3 regions of the Halomonas sp. GFAJ-1 genome follow, and region 1 is predicted to be linked to each of the others. Evidence: predicted binding sites of a transcription regulator. Region 1 holds the regulator's gene; each other region holds the start of a gene.
The links. Region 1 encodes LexA, which represses DNA repair genes until DNA is damaged. Its sites were predicted from a motif close to TACTGTNTANNTANACAGTA; they were not measured.

Region 1 (5,123 bases):
CATCTCCATTCCCAGTAGCCAGCCAGCATCTTTGGCCAACGTCATGCCCGCTTCTTGGTCATTAGCAAATAGGTCGCCAATGCGCGCCATAGGGGGCAACCTGGTGACGCCCTGCTTAATACGCTGGACACGCCCACCTTCTTGGTCGATGGCTAACAGCAGATCACCGCGTACCCGCCGGATATCGCTACACAGCTGGCGCGTTTGATAGGCATCCTCTACGTTACGCGCAAACAGGATGACCCCGCCAACCGCAGGCTCCAGCAATAGCTGCTTTTCCGCTTTGGTCAATCGCGGCCCTTCAAGGTCGAGTATGACCGGGCCTAGGGGTTGAGTCATTATGATGGATCCAACAAGGAGGGGCGCCAATTCTAGACGATCAATGTGGCGTGTCAAAATTTTCAGAGGCAGGAACGTAAGCATCGCCCCCATGAAGCCAAACCGACGTACCGGGACGTGTAAACCGAAACACCGTCAATAAATCGTGATTGCGCAACCGAATACAGCCATGGGAGGCCGGCACACCCATAGGTTGGTCCGGCGGCGTACCGTGCAAATAGATATAGCGCCGCTGTGAATCTACATGCCCGCCGCGATTTTTCCCCGTCTCCAAACCACACAGCCAAAGAATGCGTGTCAATATCCAATCACGTGAGGGGTAGGTTGCTGCTAACTCGGCAGAGTACACTTCACGGGTCCATCGGCGACCGCGAAACACTGCGTTTTCTGGCAAGCCTTCCCCAATCGCTGCGCGCACGTAGTGCCAGCCTTGGGGCGTTCGGCCACTACCCTCCTGCTGACCAACGCCCGCCTCCCCTGTAGAAACCGAGCACTCATGGCTCAGCACTCGCCCCTGCCAACAACGCAGTTGCTGCCTCTGCGTGTCTATCTCAAGCCAGTTATCGTCTAAAGGCGGTAGCTCAGCTAATGTGGGCGTTCTCATAGTGTCCTTCTTCTAGCACAGGGGGTAACGGTGCATGCATCGCAGCCACTACCACTGGGCGTAAACGTCTTACTAGGTCTCTAACGGTGACCTGCTCGTTGTAATCTTTAGCGGCGATATCGCGCAGCGCATCAAGACCCGATAAGGTAAAAATCACTGTACCTAACATGAAGTGTAGCCGCCAAAAGCGTTCAGCGTCCGGCAAGTCAGGGGTTGCTTGACGTACCAGTTCAGTGAAGCGGGTAAATACATCACCATACTCCTGCTGTATATAGCGCCGCAGATGCCCCTGAGCTTGGCTATAAGCTAAGCCTAGCAAACGCATGAATACCTTCAGGCTATTGCGCTCTGCAGGCACTGCCAGCACCGTTGATGCCATGGTTTCAAGCAATACTTCCAAGGGTATAGGCTCGCTTTCATAGCGTGCCTCCAGCTCATCCAGCGCGGTATGAAAACGCTGTGAAAAAGGCTCCAAATAACGTGCAAAAACGGCTTGGATAAGCGCTTTTTTAGAGCCAAAGTGGTAGTTGACCGCCGCTAGGTTAACCCGCGCCTTGCTTGTGATATTGCGCAGCGAGGTTTCGGCAAAACCGCGCTCTGCAAATAGCACCTCTGCGGTATCTAAAATACGCGTTACCGTATCAGACTGCGCCATCGCGCCCTCCAGAAAACAGGTGTTTAAAACATCGCAAAATACTATGCCATTAATTCGCTAGTCTCAATTCTTTATATGAAGACAACTGCCAGCTACCTGTCACTATTTTTCTAAACAATTCAAACGCTCGTGCCGCTTAGTACCTACATCATCAAGCCCTACATCAAGATACAGGCCAGCCATGTACTGGACAGAGGAACATACTGTATACTTAAACACATACTGATTAGCCGACATGTAGCTACTGTCTTTTCATTTTTTGGAGTTTGGTATGTCGCGTCCACTCACAGCACGTCAGCAGCACGTATTTGATTTTATCGTTAAAACAATGGGTGAATTCGGCTACCCCCCGACACGCGCTGAAATTGCCAAAGCACTAGGATTCCGCTCTCCCAACGCGGCAGAAGAGCATCTTCGCGCGCTAGAGCGCAAAGGGGCCATCCGGATTATCCGCAATACATCACGGGGCATCCGCCTGCCTAACCAGGATGCTTCAGAACTGACTGAGGCTGCTTCAGCACCCCCCTCTACCCCCCAGGTGGACACCCAGTTCATTGGGCTACCGGTCATTGGAGAGGTTGCAGCTGGCAGCCCCATTCTGGCCGCCGAGCACATTGACCGCTACTGCCCACTCCCCGCAGAGTATTTCACGCCAAAAGCGGACTACCTGCTGCGAGTGCGTGGGTTATCGATGAAAGACGTGGGTATCCTTGAAGGCGATCTACTGGCAGTGCATCGCACTGACCGAGTTCGCGATGGGCAAATTGTCGTTGCTCGCTTGGAAGATGAAGTCACCGTTAAACGCTTTAGGCGCCAAGGTCACCAGGTGACTCTAGTGGCTGAGAACGCCGACTTCGCACCCATTGAAATTGACCTACGCACTCAGCAGCTGGACATTGAAGGTGTCGGCGTTGGGGTTATACGGGGTGGCAACGGCCAGGCATTAGGCTAATAGCCCCCTACCACTACTGGCGCGCTTATTGAGAATCGATATAGCGGTGGTCATTGAACGTGGCCACCCAGCTAGGGTGATAGACCAATAAGATGCTTAACAGCATGCCCGTTAGAAACGCTTCGGAGGGCATTAAAAGCGGCAGAAACCGAGCATACTCCTGAGCAAGATAAACCGCCTCAGGGTCGGTCCCTGCCGCTACAATCAGCAGTACGGCGGTCAATCCAGCGCCCAACGTAGCTAAGGCTGCCCCGAAAAAACCACAGGCAAACATAAATACCATCAAGTTATCGGGCAACCGTCGGTCAACTAGACGCCAAACCACGCCAATGATAAACGCGGGCATGATTCCCGTTACCAAGACGTTAGCTCCCCAAAGCACCCAGTCATTACGCCCTATCACCACCATCGCTATATTAATCATTGCGTTACTTAGAAGCGCCAGGGGGATCCTAAATACCAAGGTCATTAGCACGGTAAAAACAAGATGTAGCGTAAGCCAGTCCACCGCTTGAGCACGCAGCTGCCACATCAGCATGACCGCTAGCGTAGCTGCCAACCAGCGATGCTGAAGCGCTACATCACTGTTCAGAACGTGCCAGGGGCGCTGCCATGCCACCCAAGCCAATACACCAAACGCTATTAACCAGGTAAGCACCAGCGCCCAGGGTGCAAGAACACTTTGTGCAAATGACATGGCAGCCCCTAACAACAGTTAACTGAACACAACCGTTTTATTTCCGTGGATTAGCACGCGATCTTCAAGGTGCCAACGTAACCCTCGCGCCAATACGGCTTTCTCAACGTCCCGGCCAAATCGCACAAGATCGGTGGGTGTATGACAGTGGCTAACGCGATGGATATCCTGCTCGATAATAGGTCCGGCATCCAACTCTTCGGTGACATAATGACAGGTAGCCCCTATGAGTTTCACGCCTCGCTCGTAAGCTTGGTGATACGGTTTTGCGCCAGCAAAAGAGGGCAAAAAGCTGTGATGTATATTAATCACGCGCCCGGCATACCGCTCGCATAGCGCGGGGGGCAAGATTTGCATATAGCGTGCTAACACGACGCAATCAGCGCGGGCGCTATCAATTTGTGCCTGCACCTTCTCAAACGATGCCTGCTTATTAGCTGCGTCAACCGGCACATGGTGGTAAGGAATGCCGTACCACTCGGTCAGCGAACGCATATCTTCGTGGTTGGAAATCACACCCACGATGTCGCAGTCTAGCTCACCTGCCTGCCAGCGATATAGCAAGTCCACCAAGCAGTGAGACTCCCGCGACACCATTAATACAACGCGGCGCCGCTTTTGGGTATCCATTAACGACCACTGCATATTGAACGCTTCTGCCACGGGTTCAAAAGCGTTACGCAGCGCCTCTGCCGACATTCCTAGTGAATCGGCTAAAATTTCATAGCGCATAAAAAACCGGCCTGTTTCAAGATCGGAATGCTGACTTGCTTCAGTAATTGAGCCCCCCTGCTCGGCAATAAAACTGGAAACACGCGCCACAATGCCCACTTGGTCAGGGCAAGAAACAACGAGACGATAATAGTGCGACATAGATAGCTACTCTTAATAGGTACTTTTAACAGGTGCTTTGATAGGTGCTTTTTTTAATAGGCAGTTTTAATCGGCACACTTAACTTATTTCAATGGCACGCTTAGGGTTAGTTTTCTGATGTTAAAAGCAACACATCAGTCTCTCTAGTGTACCGGAAGCCCTCTGGCTAAGCACCGGGGAGAAGCCACGGTGATTGTTAGCCGCCCCTGCCTTCCCGTATAGTTAAGGTCTTACTTTTTAGGCTTTTCGTGACTAATGCATCCAACACGCGCTCTACTTCGTCCCCGTCGTCGCCCACCATTGCGCCTGCTTCCGCTGGGCGGGTGCGGTGAAATTGGAATGAATCTGACGCTGTATGGATACGGCGATCAATGGATCGCCGTCGACTGCGGCATGATGATTCGCCAAGATTTACCCAATGCCCCCTTACAAGTACCCAATACCGACACCCTGGATACCTTAGGCATTAAGCCCCAGGCGCTCTTTATTACCCATGGGCATGAAGACCACATCGGCGCCGTTGCGTGGCTATGGCCAAAGTGGAACTGCCCGATTTATGCAACCCCGCTTGCCGCTGGGCTGCTGCGGCTGAAATTTGCCGAGCATCAGCTAAGCAGCGCGGCTATACAGGTCATTGAGCCGGGCGATGCCATGCAGCAGGGACCCTTTACGCTGCGCTACTTGCTGCTTACTCACTCTATCCCGGAAAGCTGCGCCATTATGATGATGGCGGGAGAATATCGCATTCTGCATAGCGGTGATTGGAAACTTGACCCCGAACCGTTAATTGGCACGCCGGTGAATGCAGCAAATTTCCGGGCCTTAGCGCCAATTGATTTGCTGGTGGGCGACTCGACCAATGCCCCAATGCCAGGTCACTCAGGTAGCGAAGGCGATGTGGCCAGAGCACTCGTTAAAACCTTAGAGAAGTGCACCGGACGCGTTGTGGTCTCATGCTTTGCCAGTAACTTAGCGCGGGTATTGGCTATCGGCCTGGCAGCC
Region 2 (5,123 bases), on a different contig from region 1:
CGCGAGCAGGCGGCTCTTCCGGGAACCAGGCGGCAAAGCCATCCTCAATTAGTTCGCCGATGGGCGAGCGAGGAATAAGTACCCGCTCGTCCACGCTGAAGGGGTAGCCCGCGAAAAAAGCCTCCCCCAGCAGGTAGGGCAAGGGGCGACGAGTAGTCACCCGCTCTTGTGCTAGGCGAATAATGCGCTCGCGCTCAATCGGTAAAAGCCGTGCGTCCAGCACCGCGGGGTCGACATTCCAGGGCAGATGCAGCGCACCTAAACAGAGCGCTACCGCCTCATCCCAGGGAGACTCGGTGCCATGACCATAGTGCAAGCCTGCCAAATAGAATTCGCTGGACACCCAGCGCAGATAGTCGCGCAGTGTCAAAAGATCGCTCAGCAGCGTTGAGTCTGGCAACAAAAGCGTTGAGTGGGAGGTCTCATCATTGAGATGCGTAGTCACAGCGGCTCCTGGCGTAAAAGTTCGTAGAAGGATTGTACCTTTGACGCTATCCGGTTCACAGCTAGATGCTTCACAGTCTGTTTATAGCGAGGTAGTTCTCAACGTGGCGGTTCACAGTCACGTCAGGCTCGCTATACTGTCTCGCTTTGCTGTGCGCTTCTCGCTTATGCTACTTCATTAACCGTTAATTTTTGCTATTTGAGCTGCCCATGACGCGACACCTGCCCAACGACGACGATATCAGTGCCTTTCGCCAAGCGCTGCAAGCGGCAGGCGTGCGCCGTATTGCCTCTAATCAAGCCGACCTCGGCAAGCCTAAGCGTAATAGCGATGCTCAAGAAGCTCGGCGGCGGGCGGCAGTAGAAAGCAGTACCACCCAAACCAGTGGCCGCACCTCCGATGGCCGGGTGGAAGCCGTTCGGCCTTCGGAGTATTTAGAGTTCAGCGTCCCCGACCTCCCCTGGCGCACCTTTAGCCAGCTAAAGCGTGGTCAAACCGTTTGGCAAGCAGGGTTAGACCTGCACGGCTATACCCTGGAAGAGGCCCGCATTGAGCTTGAAAGTTTTCTAAGGGACTCTTCCGCCCAGGGGCTGCGCTGCGTGTTGGTGGTTCACGGCAAGGCCTGGGGGTCAACCTCGGACTTTCCAGTCCTCAAAAGCCATACCAATACGTGGCTGCGTGAATGGCCCAGCGTGCTGGCTTTTTGCTCCGCCACCGATGTCGATGGTGGCACCGGGGCCGTCTATATTCTGCTGCGTAAACGTGGCCAGTAGCTTACTGCATTGCGTCTGAGGCAATGCCGGGCATCCTGCGCTCCAACGCTTGATTCGCCAAGTGGCGCCCCAGGCGAATCAAGTCGTTGGCGCGGTGGAACTCATAGGTACTGCAAACCGTCTTGGGAATTTCGATCAGCACATCCGGCGGGTAACCCGCAATTTTATACTTTGCCAGCGCCGCTTGCGTAATATCAAACGACTCTAAAATCATATCCAGTTTGCCCCACTCGCGCCTACCACGCAGATCAACCGTTTCATCGACGTCGCTCTCTTCGCCGTTGTTGATGCTTAGTCCATCCCATAGCCGCCGCGTGGTGGCACGCACATCGTCCATCCACCCACCAATATTGGCATCCCGGTCGCGCTCTAAGGCAGTGCGGGTGTCGCTGTCCTCTTCACCCGGTAACAACTCTTCTAATGAGATTGGTTGGGGGCTGTGGGCGGTGACGTTGACGGCCACCACAAAGTCCGCTTCGTGAGCAGCGAGAATCGGCATCATCGGCAGCGGGTTCAGTAAGCCGCCATCCACCAACACTTGGGCACCGATATGTACCGGCGTAATAACGCCCGGCACCGCGATAGAGGCTCGAATCGCTCTTAACAGCGGGCCATTCTGAAACCACACTTCGCGCTGGCGCACTAAATCGGTCGCTACGGTGGTGACAGGTATCGGCAGATCTTCGATCAGCGTATCGCCTACCAGGGATTCCAACTTGCTCATCACTTTATTTGCTCGCATGGCCCCCATCGGGCTCCAGGTGACATCGACGAGCTTCAGCACATCCAGGTAATCCAGGTTACACACCCACTCCCGGTACTCGGGCAGCTTCCCTGATGCGTAAACACCGCCAATAAGGGCGCCCATGGAGCATCCAGCAATAGAAATTATTTCAAAGCCTCGCGCCTCAAGCGCTTCAATAACACCTATATGGGCATAGCCCCTGGCGCCACCGCTACCCAACACCAGTGCCACTTTATTGCCGGTACGCTCAATACCGTTGGCGCTGCTAGCACTCACTTGACTACCCGCGACGTGCGTTAGTTTATTCATGTCGTTCGTCCTACGGCTGCCCCGTCGTTTCTTTATGACAGTGTTGGACCACCACACTGGCTACTTGATCAACGGCTTTAGGTTCAAGGTGTAAGTGGTGGCCACCCGCAAGTACCTGGCGGGTTAAATGAGGCACCGCTTGGCGGGCCTTTTCCGCCCAGGCACGCTCGCCTAAAATACCGCGCGCTCCTTCTATCAATAGCACCGGCGCTTGTATCTCCGCCAGTAATGCCAATACTTGCTGGGGGGTAAAGCGCACCAGCGAAGGCTTTAGCAGGCGAGAATCGGTGCGCATCTGCACATGCCCGTCTGACGTCGCCTGGGTGTTACGCTCGACCAGCGGAGTGGCGGTCATCGTGTCTAGCGGGGTTACCCCACCGGCTACTCGTGCGGCAACTGCGCTCTCAATATCAGGATAGCGGGGCGCGCGGGAAAGCGGGCGGCGATAGGCCAACAACCCTTTACGCAACTGACTGGCCGTCTCTTCGGCTTCAGTATTTAGTGCGCCTAGCCCATCCAGCAAGACCAACCGTTCAACCCGCTCGGGTAGCGCTGAGGCGAGTAAACAGGCCACCGCCGCCCCCATGGAGTGAGCAAGCAGTACAGCCTGCTCAATATTTAGGGCATCCATAACATCTAGCACATCGTGGCTATAGTCCCACAGCGCGTAGTCACTACCTGCTGGCGAATGCGCAGAGTGGCCGTGGCCACGAAAATCGATAGCCACAATACGAATATCCAGCGCTTCCACTAAGCGCGGCGCTAGGCGCGTAAAGCTTGCCGCGTTATCTAGCCAGCCATGTAGGGCAAGCCAAGTAGGCGCATTGGCACGCCCCCAGCTCAGGGCTGCTAGCCGCCCATGGGCTAACGAAAGTGGCTGCGCGGCACTGCCTGTTGCCGAAGAAAAAGTGGGGGTAGTCATAAACAGTATCTCTAAGCGAAAGCCCTACGTCTTTGTGGGGGTAAGAAGGTGATGTGTAGTTTGTCAGATGACGCTATTCGGCGTAGACGTTACCATGCTCAGCGCAAGGCTTCTGCCGCTTTTGACGCCCCTACTACTTTGGAGTTTGCTATGAAACCCCGCCGTGACACCCGTGCCCGCAATTTAGTGTTCTTGATTACCATCGTCAGCGCCTTAGTGGTGGGCCTTTGGCTAGCCCGCTAACCCTGGCTGGCTAAGTTAGGCGCTTGCATTTTTTTACTCATGAATAAATACTGCCTACAACAACTGTATATAAACACACTACTTATTCATGAGGATGCTGACGATGCCGTCTCAACCCACTACTGTTGCGACAGCCCAGCCGTTAACGTCTCAGCCGCTGCCCTTTCCTCCGTTACATGGTCGCGCCGGTTTTAGCGGCTTTCCTTCCCCCGCCCAGGATTATGAACAGCGCACGCTGGATCTCAACGTTCGGCTAATCAAAAACCCTACCCAGACGTTTTACCTTACCGCCAGAGGCGACAGCATGGAGGGCTGGGGTATTTTCGACGGCGATCTGCTGGTAGTGGATCGCAGCGTGCAGCCGCGCCTTGGCCATATACTGGTGGCCATGTTTAACGAAGAAGTACTGATTAAGCGCTACGCGCTGCATGGCGGTACACCACACCTCTGCTCGTCCCATCCCCACTACCCACCGCTGCCTTTAAAGGGCACAGAGTGCCAACTATGGGGGGTGGTACGTGCGGTGGTTCATGAGTATTTGCCATGATCGGCCTCGTCGATGCCAACAACTTTTATGTCAGCTGTGAGCGGATATTTGCCCCATCGCTTGAAGGCAAAGCCGTGGGTGTGATGTCCAATAACGATGGCTGTGTTATTGCCCGCTCGGCTGAAATGAAGGCGATGGAGATACCTATGGGCACTCCATCTTTCCAGTTGGAAGGGTTACGGCGCCAGGGTGAGATTTATCTATTGTCATCCAATTACGAGCTATACGGCGATATGTCAGCGCGGCTTGCCCAGCTGCTGGAGGACGCCTGCCCAGACATGGCGCCTTACTCCATTGATGAAATGTTTATCTATTTAGACGGATTGAGCGAGCCGCAGTGCCAAGCCATAGGTGAAGCGCTACGCCGACGCATTCGCCGCCATCTTGGGCTACCGGTATGCGTAGGGCTTGCCCCCACCCATACACTGGCAAAGCTCGCCAACCATGTGGCTAAAAAACAGCCACACTACCAGGGCGTCTGCTTGCTTAACGCACATAGCTACACCACCAAGGCGCTACTTAAACAGCTGCCGGTCAGCGCTGTATGGGGCGTAGGCAGGCGGCTGGCCGAGCGGCTCGCCATTTACGGCATACGTACAGCGTGGGAGCTGCGGGAGAGTGATACCAAGGCGCTGCGCAAGCGCTTTTCCGTGGTGCTGGCTCGCACGGCGTTAGAGCTGCGCGGCACACCCTGCCTGGAAATGAACGCCGTGGAGCAGCCACGCCAGCGGATTATGACCTCCCGCTCTTTTGGCAAGGCAACCGGCGATCAAGCAGAGCTACACGCAGCACTGCGGCGCCACGCCCAGCGTAGCGCCGAAAAACTGCGCCAACAACATAGCTTGGCCCGCGCTGTAATGCTCTTTTTAAGTACCAACCGTCACCGCAAAGACCAGCCGCAGTATTACCCCAGGGCGATGATCTCGTTGCCTATCCCCAGCGACGATACGCGGCTTATTCTCCAGGCCGTACGTGAAGGGCTAATGCAGATATACCGCCCTGGGCATCACTTTATAAAAGCGGGTGTCATGTTGCTGGACTTAGTCGATGCCCAGGCGCATCAGCTGTCGTTACTCCAGCCAACGTTACAGACGCACCCACATTTGATGGGGACGGTAGATGCCATTAATCAGCGCATG
Region 3 (5,123 bases), on a different contig from region 1:
GGTGTCACCGTTAGTGGCTAACACTTCAAACTGGGTTTCGCCATCAACGTCAGCGACTTCGATGATCGAAATATCAAACGTACCGCCACCCAGGTCGTAGACCGCGATGGTTTTATCACCGCGCGTCTTGTCCATGCCGTAGGCCAGTGCAGCAGCGGTTGGCTCGTTGATGATGCGCTTAACGTCCAAACCAGCAATACGGCCAGCGTCTTTCGTCGCTTGGCGCTGGCTGTCGTTGAAGTAGGCCGGCACGGTGATAACCGCTTCCGTCACTTCTTCGCCCAGGTAATCTTCGGCGGTTTTCTTCATTTTCTTCAGCACTTCCGCGCTTACCTGCGGCGGTGCCATTTTCTTGCCTTTTACTTCTACCCACGCGTCGCCGTTATCTGCTTCAGCGATTTTGTACGGCACCATTTTGATGTCTTTTTGTACAACGTCGTCTTTGAAGCGACGGCCAATCAGGCGCTTGATGGCGTAAAGCGTGTTTTCAGGGTTAGTCACGGCTTGGCGTTTCGCCGCCTGACCTACCAGCGTTTCACCGTCGTCGGTGTAGGCAATGATGGAAGGCGTGGTACGACCGCCTTCGGCGTTTTCGATTACTTTAGCGCTGTCACCATCAAGCACGGCCACACAAGAGTTGGTGGTGCCCAGGTCGATACCAATAATGCGTCCCATAGCAAAAACCTCGAATTCGTTTGTTACAAAACTGAAAAGTTCGTTTTTTAAAACAGTGTGCGGGCGTATCCCGCGGGGTTGACCCTTATCTGGGGGCCGCTAGCAGCATTTCAAGGGCTTTTTTGTGCTTAGCGGCAACCTTTTCTTACTTAGCTTTTTGGCTAACCACCACCATGGCCGGACGCACTAAGCGTCCGTTGAGCAGATAACCCTTCTGCATCACGTCCATAACGGTATTTGGCTCAAGCTCGGGATTGGGCACCATGGTCATCGCTTCATGCACCTGCGGGTCGAAGGGTTCGCCCTGGGGGTCAATACTCTCAACGCCAAACTTGTTGAGCACGCCCAGCTGCATTGTCAGGGTCATCGAGACACCCTCACGGTGAACATCCGACGCACCGTCTTGCATGCTTTCGAGCGCTTTTTCGAGGCTGTCCACAACGGGCAGCAATTCTTTGACAAACTTCTCAAGGGCAAACTTGCGGGCTTTTTCGGCTTCTTGCTCAGCCCGGCGGCGTACGTTCTGGGCTTCGGCCGCAGCGCGTAGGGCCTGGTCTTTAGCCTCTGCCAAGCTTAATTCCAGCTCTTCTACTTGAGCAGCCAGCACGTCAGCTTCTGGGCTGCCTTCTTCACCCTCCAGCGGAACCTCATCGTTAATCAGCCCTTCGAGCTCGTCTTCAATTAGGCGCTCTTCAGCGGATTGCTCGGTGACTTCCGCTTCTTGCTCACGGCGGGCCAACTCATCATCCATGGGGGTTTGCGGTTCTTTAGCCATGCCTTGCTCCTAAAAATAAATATGCAGTGGTGCCCAAAAGCGGCACACCAGAGTTAAGTAGGGAGTATTAACCACGTATGCAGCCTATATGGGGGCCATAAAAGCCATCTCAAGAGCAGCATTGAAGTGAGTTATCGACTACTGTATAAAACAACAATCATTGGATAAGTATCCAGCTTCTGTGCCGCACCGCCTCAGGAGGCCTTATGCTCACTCAGCTTGCCATCCAGGACTACGCTATTGTTGACCGTCTGGAACTCGATTTAACCCGTGGCATGACCGCCATTACCGGGGAAACCGGGGCGGGTAAATCGATTCTACTGGGCGCCCTTGGCCTCTGTTTGGGTGAGCGTGCCGATGCTGGCAGCGTGCGCCACGGCTGCGAACGCACCGACCTTTCTGCCCGTTTTGATATTCAGCACCTGCCTGCCGCCGTGGAGTGGTTAACCGCCCGAGAACTACCCACAGAAGAGTGCTTACTGCGCCGGGTAGTCACCGCCAGCGGGCGCTCTAAAGCATGGATTAACGGCCATCCCGCCACGATTGCCGATCTAAAATCGCTGGGTGAGCAGCTGATCCAAATTCATGGGCAGCACGCGCATCAAGCACTCATGCGTGAAGAGACTCACCTTGCGCTGCTGGATGATTATGCGGGGCTGCGCGAAAGCAGCCAGCAGCTCGCAGACACATTTCGCGAATGGCGAAGTGCTAGGCGACGGCTGAAAAAGCTCAGCGAAGAAGGCAGCGAAGTGGAAGCCAAGCGCCAGCTGCTGCGCTATCAAGTAGAAGAACTCGACCAGCTTGGTTTGGCAGAGGGTGAGCTTAAAACGTTAGAAGAAGAGCAGCACACCCTGGCCCACGCGGAAGAGACCCTGCGAGAAACTCAGTTTGCCGCCGACTGTTGCGCCAGCGACGAAGGGGGTGCGCTCTCTTTGCTGAATCAAGCTTACGCTCATTTAAGCGCCCTTCCGGGGAGCGATAAGGGCACACTCGCCAATACCTTGGCCATGCTGAGCGATGCCCGCATTCAGGTTGAAGAAGCCTCTAGCGAGCTTAGCCGATTGGCAAGCACCACTGAGCTAGACCCAGAGCGCTTGGCCTGGGTGGAAGAGCGCATGGGGGATGTTCACCGCATCGCCCGCAAGCATCATGTTGCTCCAGAAGAGATTTGTGCGCTGCACGCCCAGCTGAGCCACGAGGTCGCCCAGTTAGAAAGTAGCGATAACGACCTGGAGTCGTTAAGCACTTTGGTGGCTGAGTGCCGGGAGCGCTACCGTAGCGATGCCAAAAAACTCAGTGAGGCACGGCAGAAAGCCGCCGTGCGCCTGGGGAAAGAGGTGCAGCAGCAGCTGGCCTTCCTAGCCATGGGCAAGGCTCGCTTTGAGGTCGATGTTACGCCCCGTGATACTCCCACCCCGGAAGGGCTGGATCACATTCAGTTCCTGATTAGCGCAAACCCAGGCCAGCCCGCAAGACCCCTTACCAAAGTGGCGTCGGGGGGAGAGCTTTCGCGTATCAGCCTCGCAATTCAGGTCGTGGCAGCGGCTCACTCTACTATTCCTAGCCTGGTGTTTGATGAGGTGGATGTGGGTATTTCAGGGGCAACAGCAGAAATTGTCGGCCAACTGCTACGTAAGCTGGGGGAAAATGGCCAAGTGATGACCGTGACCCACCTCCCCCAGGTGGCCGCTCAGGCGCATCAGCATCTACATATCGAAAAACGCGCCAAGCGGGATACTACGCTGACCCACATGGCGCTGCTAGATGAACGCGGGCGAATTAGTGAGCTGGCTCGCATGCTTGGGGGCGTGACGCTCTCCGACCAAACACTGGCCCACGCCCGTGAAATGCTCCACGCCAGCCAGCGCCTGCCGCATTAAGGGTTAACCACTGCAGCGCCACCCGCTTGGCGCTGCAAGCCCTTACAACATCCGACTCGCCTGCTCCATCACTGTGCGCCTCAGTGCTGCAAGCGGTGCGCTTTCTGTTTGCCAAAAGTGCCAATAGAGCGGTACATCCAGGGTAAAAGCGGGCCCTACGTCCAGCAGCTGACCGCTTTCGAGGTAATCCGCCACCTGTAGTTCCGGTAACATACCGTACCCTAGGCCATGGAGTGCCATTTTGACGAAGCCCTCAGAAGAGGGTACGCGATGCTGACGACCAGGCGGCGGCAGCCCCTGCGCCTCAAGAAACTGGTGCTGCAAGCGGTCGTCTCGGTTAAAAATCAAGCAGGGGGCGTCAACCAACCGCCAGGGGTCACACTGCGTGCGATAGCGCTCAATAAAGGCAGGGCTTGCCAGCGCCCGGTAACGCAAAACACCTAGCGGGCTTACCGCGCCCCCATTAACCGGCTGCGCTTCAGCACAGATACACGCCATCACTTCGCCATTGCGCATCCGGCCAAGCCCCACCTCTTGGTCTTCAACCACTAAATCAAAATCCATCTGATGACTTAGTGGGCAAGCCGCTATCGCCTGCGCTAACCATGTGGCCATTGAATCCGCATTGACCGTCAATCGCACCTTAAGCGGCTCCCCCTGCGCTTCGTCTAACAGCCCCAATTCCAGCTGCTTAACCTGCTGCAGGTGGTTATTCAAACGACGCCCCAGCGCTGTCGCCACCGACGGCGAGCGCCTTAGCACTACTGGTTGGCCCAGGCGGTGCTCTAGCTGGCGAATTCGCTGACTAACCGCTGATTGGGTGAGGTGAAGCTTCTGCGCTGCTTTTTCGAACCCACCCGTTTCAATAACCGCACTCAGTGCTTCCAATAGCCGGTAGTCCAACATTTCGCCCCCTTAATAGCATGAAAACTGATGTGAACAGCACATTGCTCAAATTTGCAGCGTAATAAAAAGTGCTTTGCACCATGGCGAGTACGAGACGTCGGCCAAACACGTATTTTTCGCACAACGGTCAAGCACTAATCACAGCTTTTCACACGCTTACCCACCTACTACCCACCTACTACCCACACACCCATCCACACATTTATCCACAACTACATGCACACGCCTGCTCACTAGGGGCTGGAAAGCGCTGTGCTGCCGACGCTGTAGATAGCCCTTGGCATAAGAAATGCTTATGTAGCATAAATATTATTCGTTAGATTAATAAACAAGCCCACACTTACTGTAAAAGGCTCATTAATCAGCATTAGAGGCACTTCGCATGACACCGTCGCTACTCACGGGCTTTGGCATTTCCCTGGGTTTAATTGTCGCCATTGGCGCCCAAAACGCCTGGGTGCTTAATAAAAGCATGCGCCGAGAGTACCCCTGGGTCGTAGCTGCCATTTGCGCCAGTATCGATGCCACCCTGATTACGCTGGGTGTTTATAGCATTGAGTCGCTTCAGCAACGGCTACCCACACTGGTACCGGTCATGACTTGGCTAGGGATAGCGCTGCTGTGCTGGTTGGGTGGGCAAGCTTTCAGGCGCGCCTGGCAGGGCAGCAGCGGTTTGTTAACCAGCCAACAGCGTGGCGCCCATAGCGGCTGGCAGATTGCGGGCCAAGCAGCCGCTATTTCGCTTCTAAATCCGCACGTATACCTTGATACCGTTGTACTTATTGGCAGTGTCGGCGTGCAGCAAGCCAATACAACGGCGTTCGTTATTGGGGCGTCGTCTGCTTCGCTACTGTGGTTTTTCTCCCTGGCGGGGTTTGGGCGCTTTC

Region 2: MOY_RS04350 (LexA family protein) is a predicted target of LexA. The motif match lies at 3,499-3,518, and genes of this name have one in related genera.
Region 3: recN (DNA repair protein RecN) is a predicted target of LexA. The motif match lies at 1,590-1,609, and genes of this name have one in related genera.

Annotation. Positions count from the first base shown of each region.
Region 1 is NZ_AHBC01000008.1:41,383-46,505, forward strand. Features, by position in the region: gene nagZ (beta-N-acetylhexosaminidase) at 1-339, opposite strand, end outside; gene MOY_RS02520 (L,D-transpeptidase) at 380-943, opposite strand; gene MOY_RS02525 (TetR/AcrR family transcriptional regulator) at 921-1,598, opposite strand; gene lexA (transcriptional repressor LexA) at 1,870-2,550, shown strand; gene MOY_RS02535 (energy-coupling factor ABC transporter permease) at 2,576-3,247, opposite strand; gene purU (formyltetrahydrofolate deformylase) at 3,266-4,120, opposite strand; gene MOY_RS02545 (ribonuclease J) at 4,461-5,123, shown strand, end outside.
Region 2 is NZ_AHBC01000017.1:10,935-16,057, forward strand. Features, by position in the region: gene prmB (50S ribosomal protein L3 N(5)-glutamine methyltransferase) at 1-445, opposite strand, end outside; gene MOY_RS04330 (Smr/MutS family protein) at 655-1,218, shown strand; gene MOY_RS04335 (patatin-like phospholipase family protein) at 1,220-2,272, opposite strand; gene MOY_RS04340 (alpha/beta fold hydrolase) at 2,283-3,194, opposite strand; gene MOY_RS04350 (LexA family protein) at 3,541-3,984, shown strand; gene MOY_RS04355 (Y-family DNA polymerase) at 3,981-5,123, shown strand, end outside.
Region 3 is NZ_AHBC01000021.1:64,525-69,647, reverse strand. Features, by position in the region: gene dnaK (molecular chaperone DnaK) at 1-675, opposite strand, end outside; gene grpE (nucleotide exchange factor GrpE) at 821-1,450, opposite strand; gene recN (DNA repair protein RecN) at 1,657-3,330, shown strand; gene MOY_RS05450 (LysR family transcriptional regulator ArgP) at 3,373-4,236, opposite strand; gene MOY_RS05445 (LysE/ArgO family amino acid transporter) at 4,619-5,123, shown strand, end outside.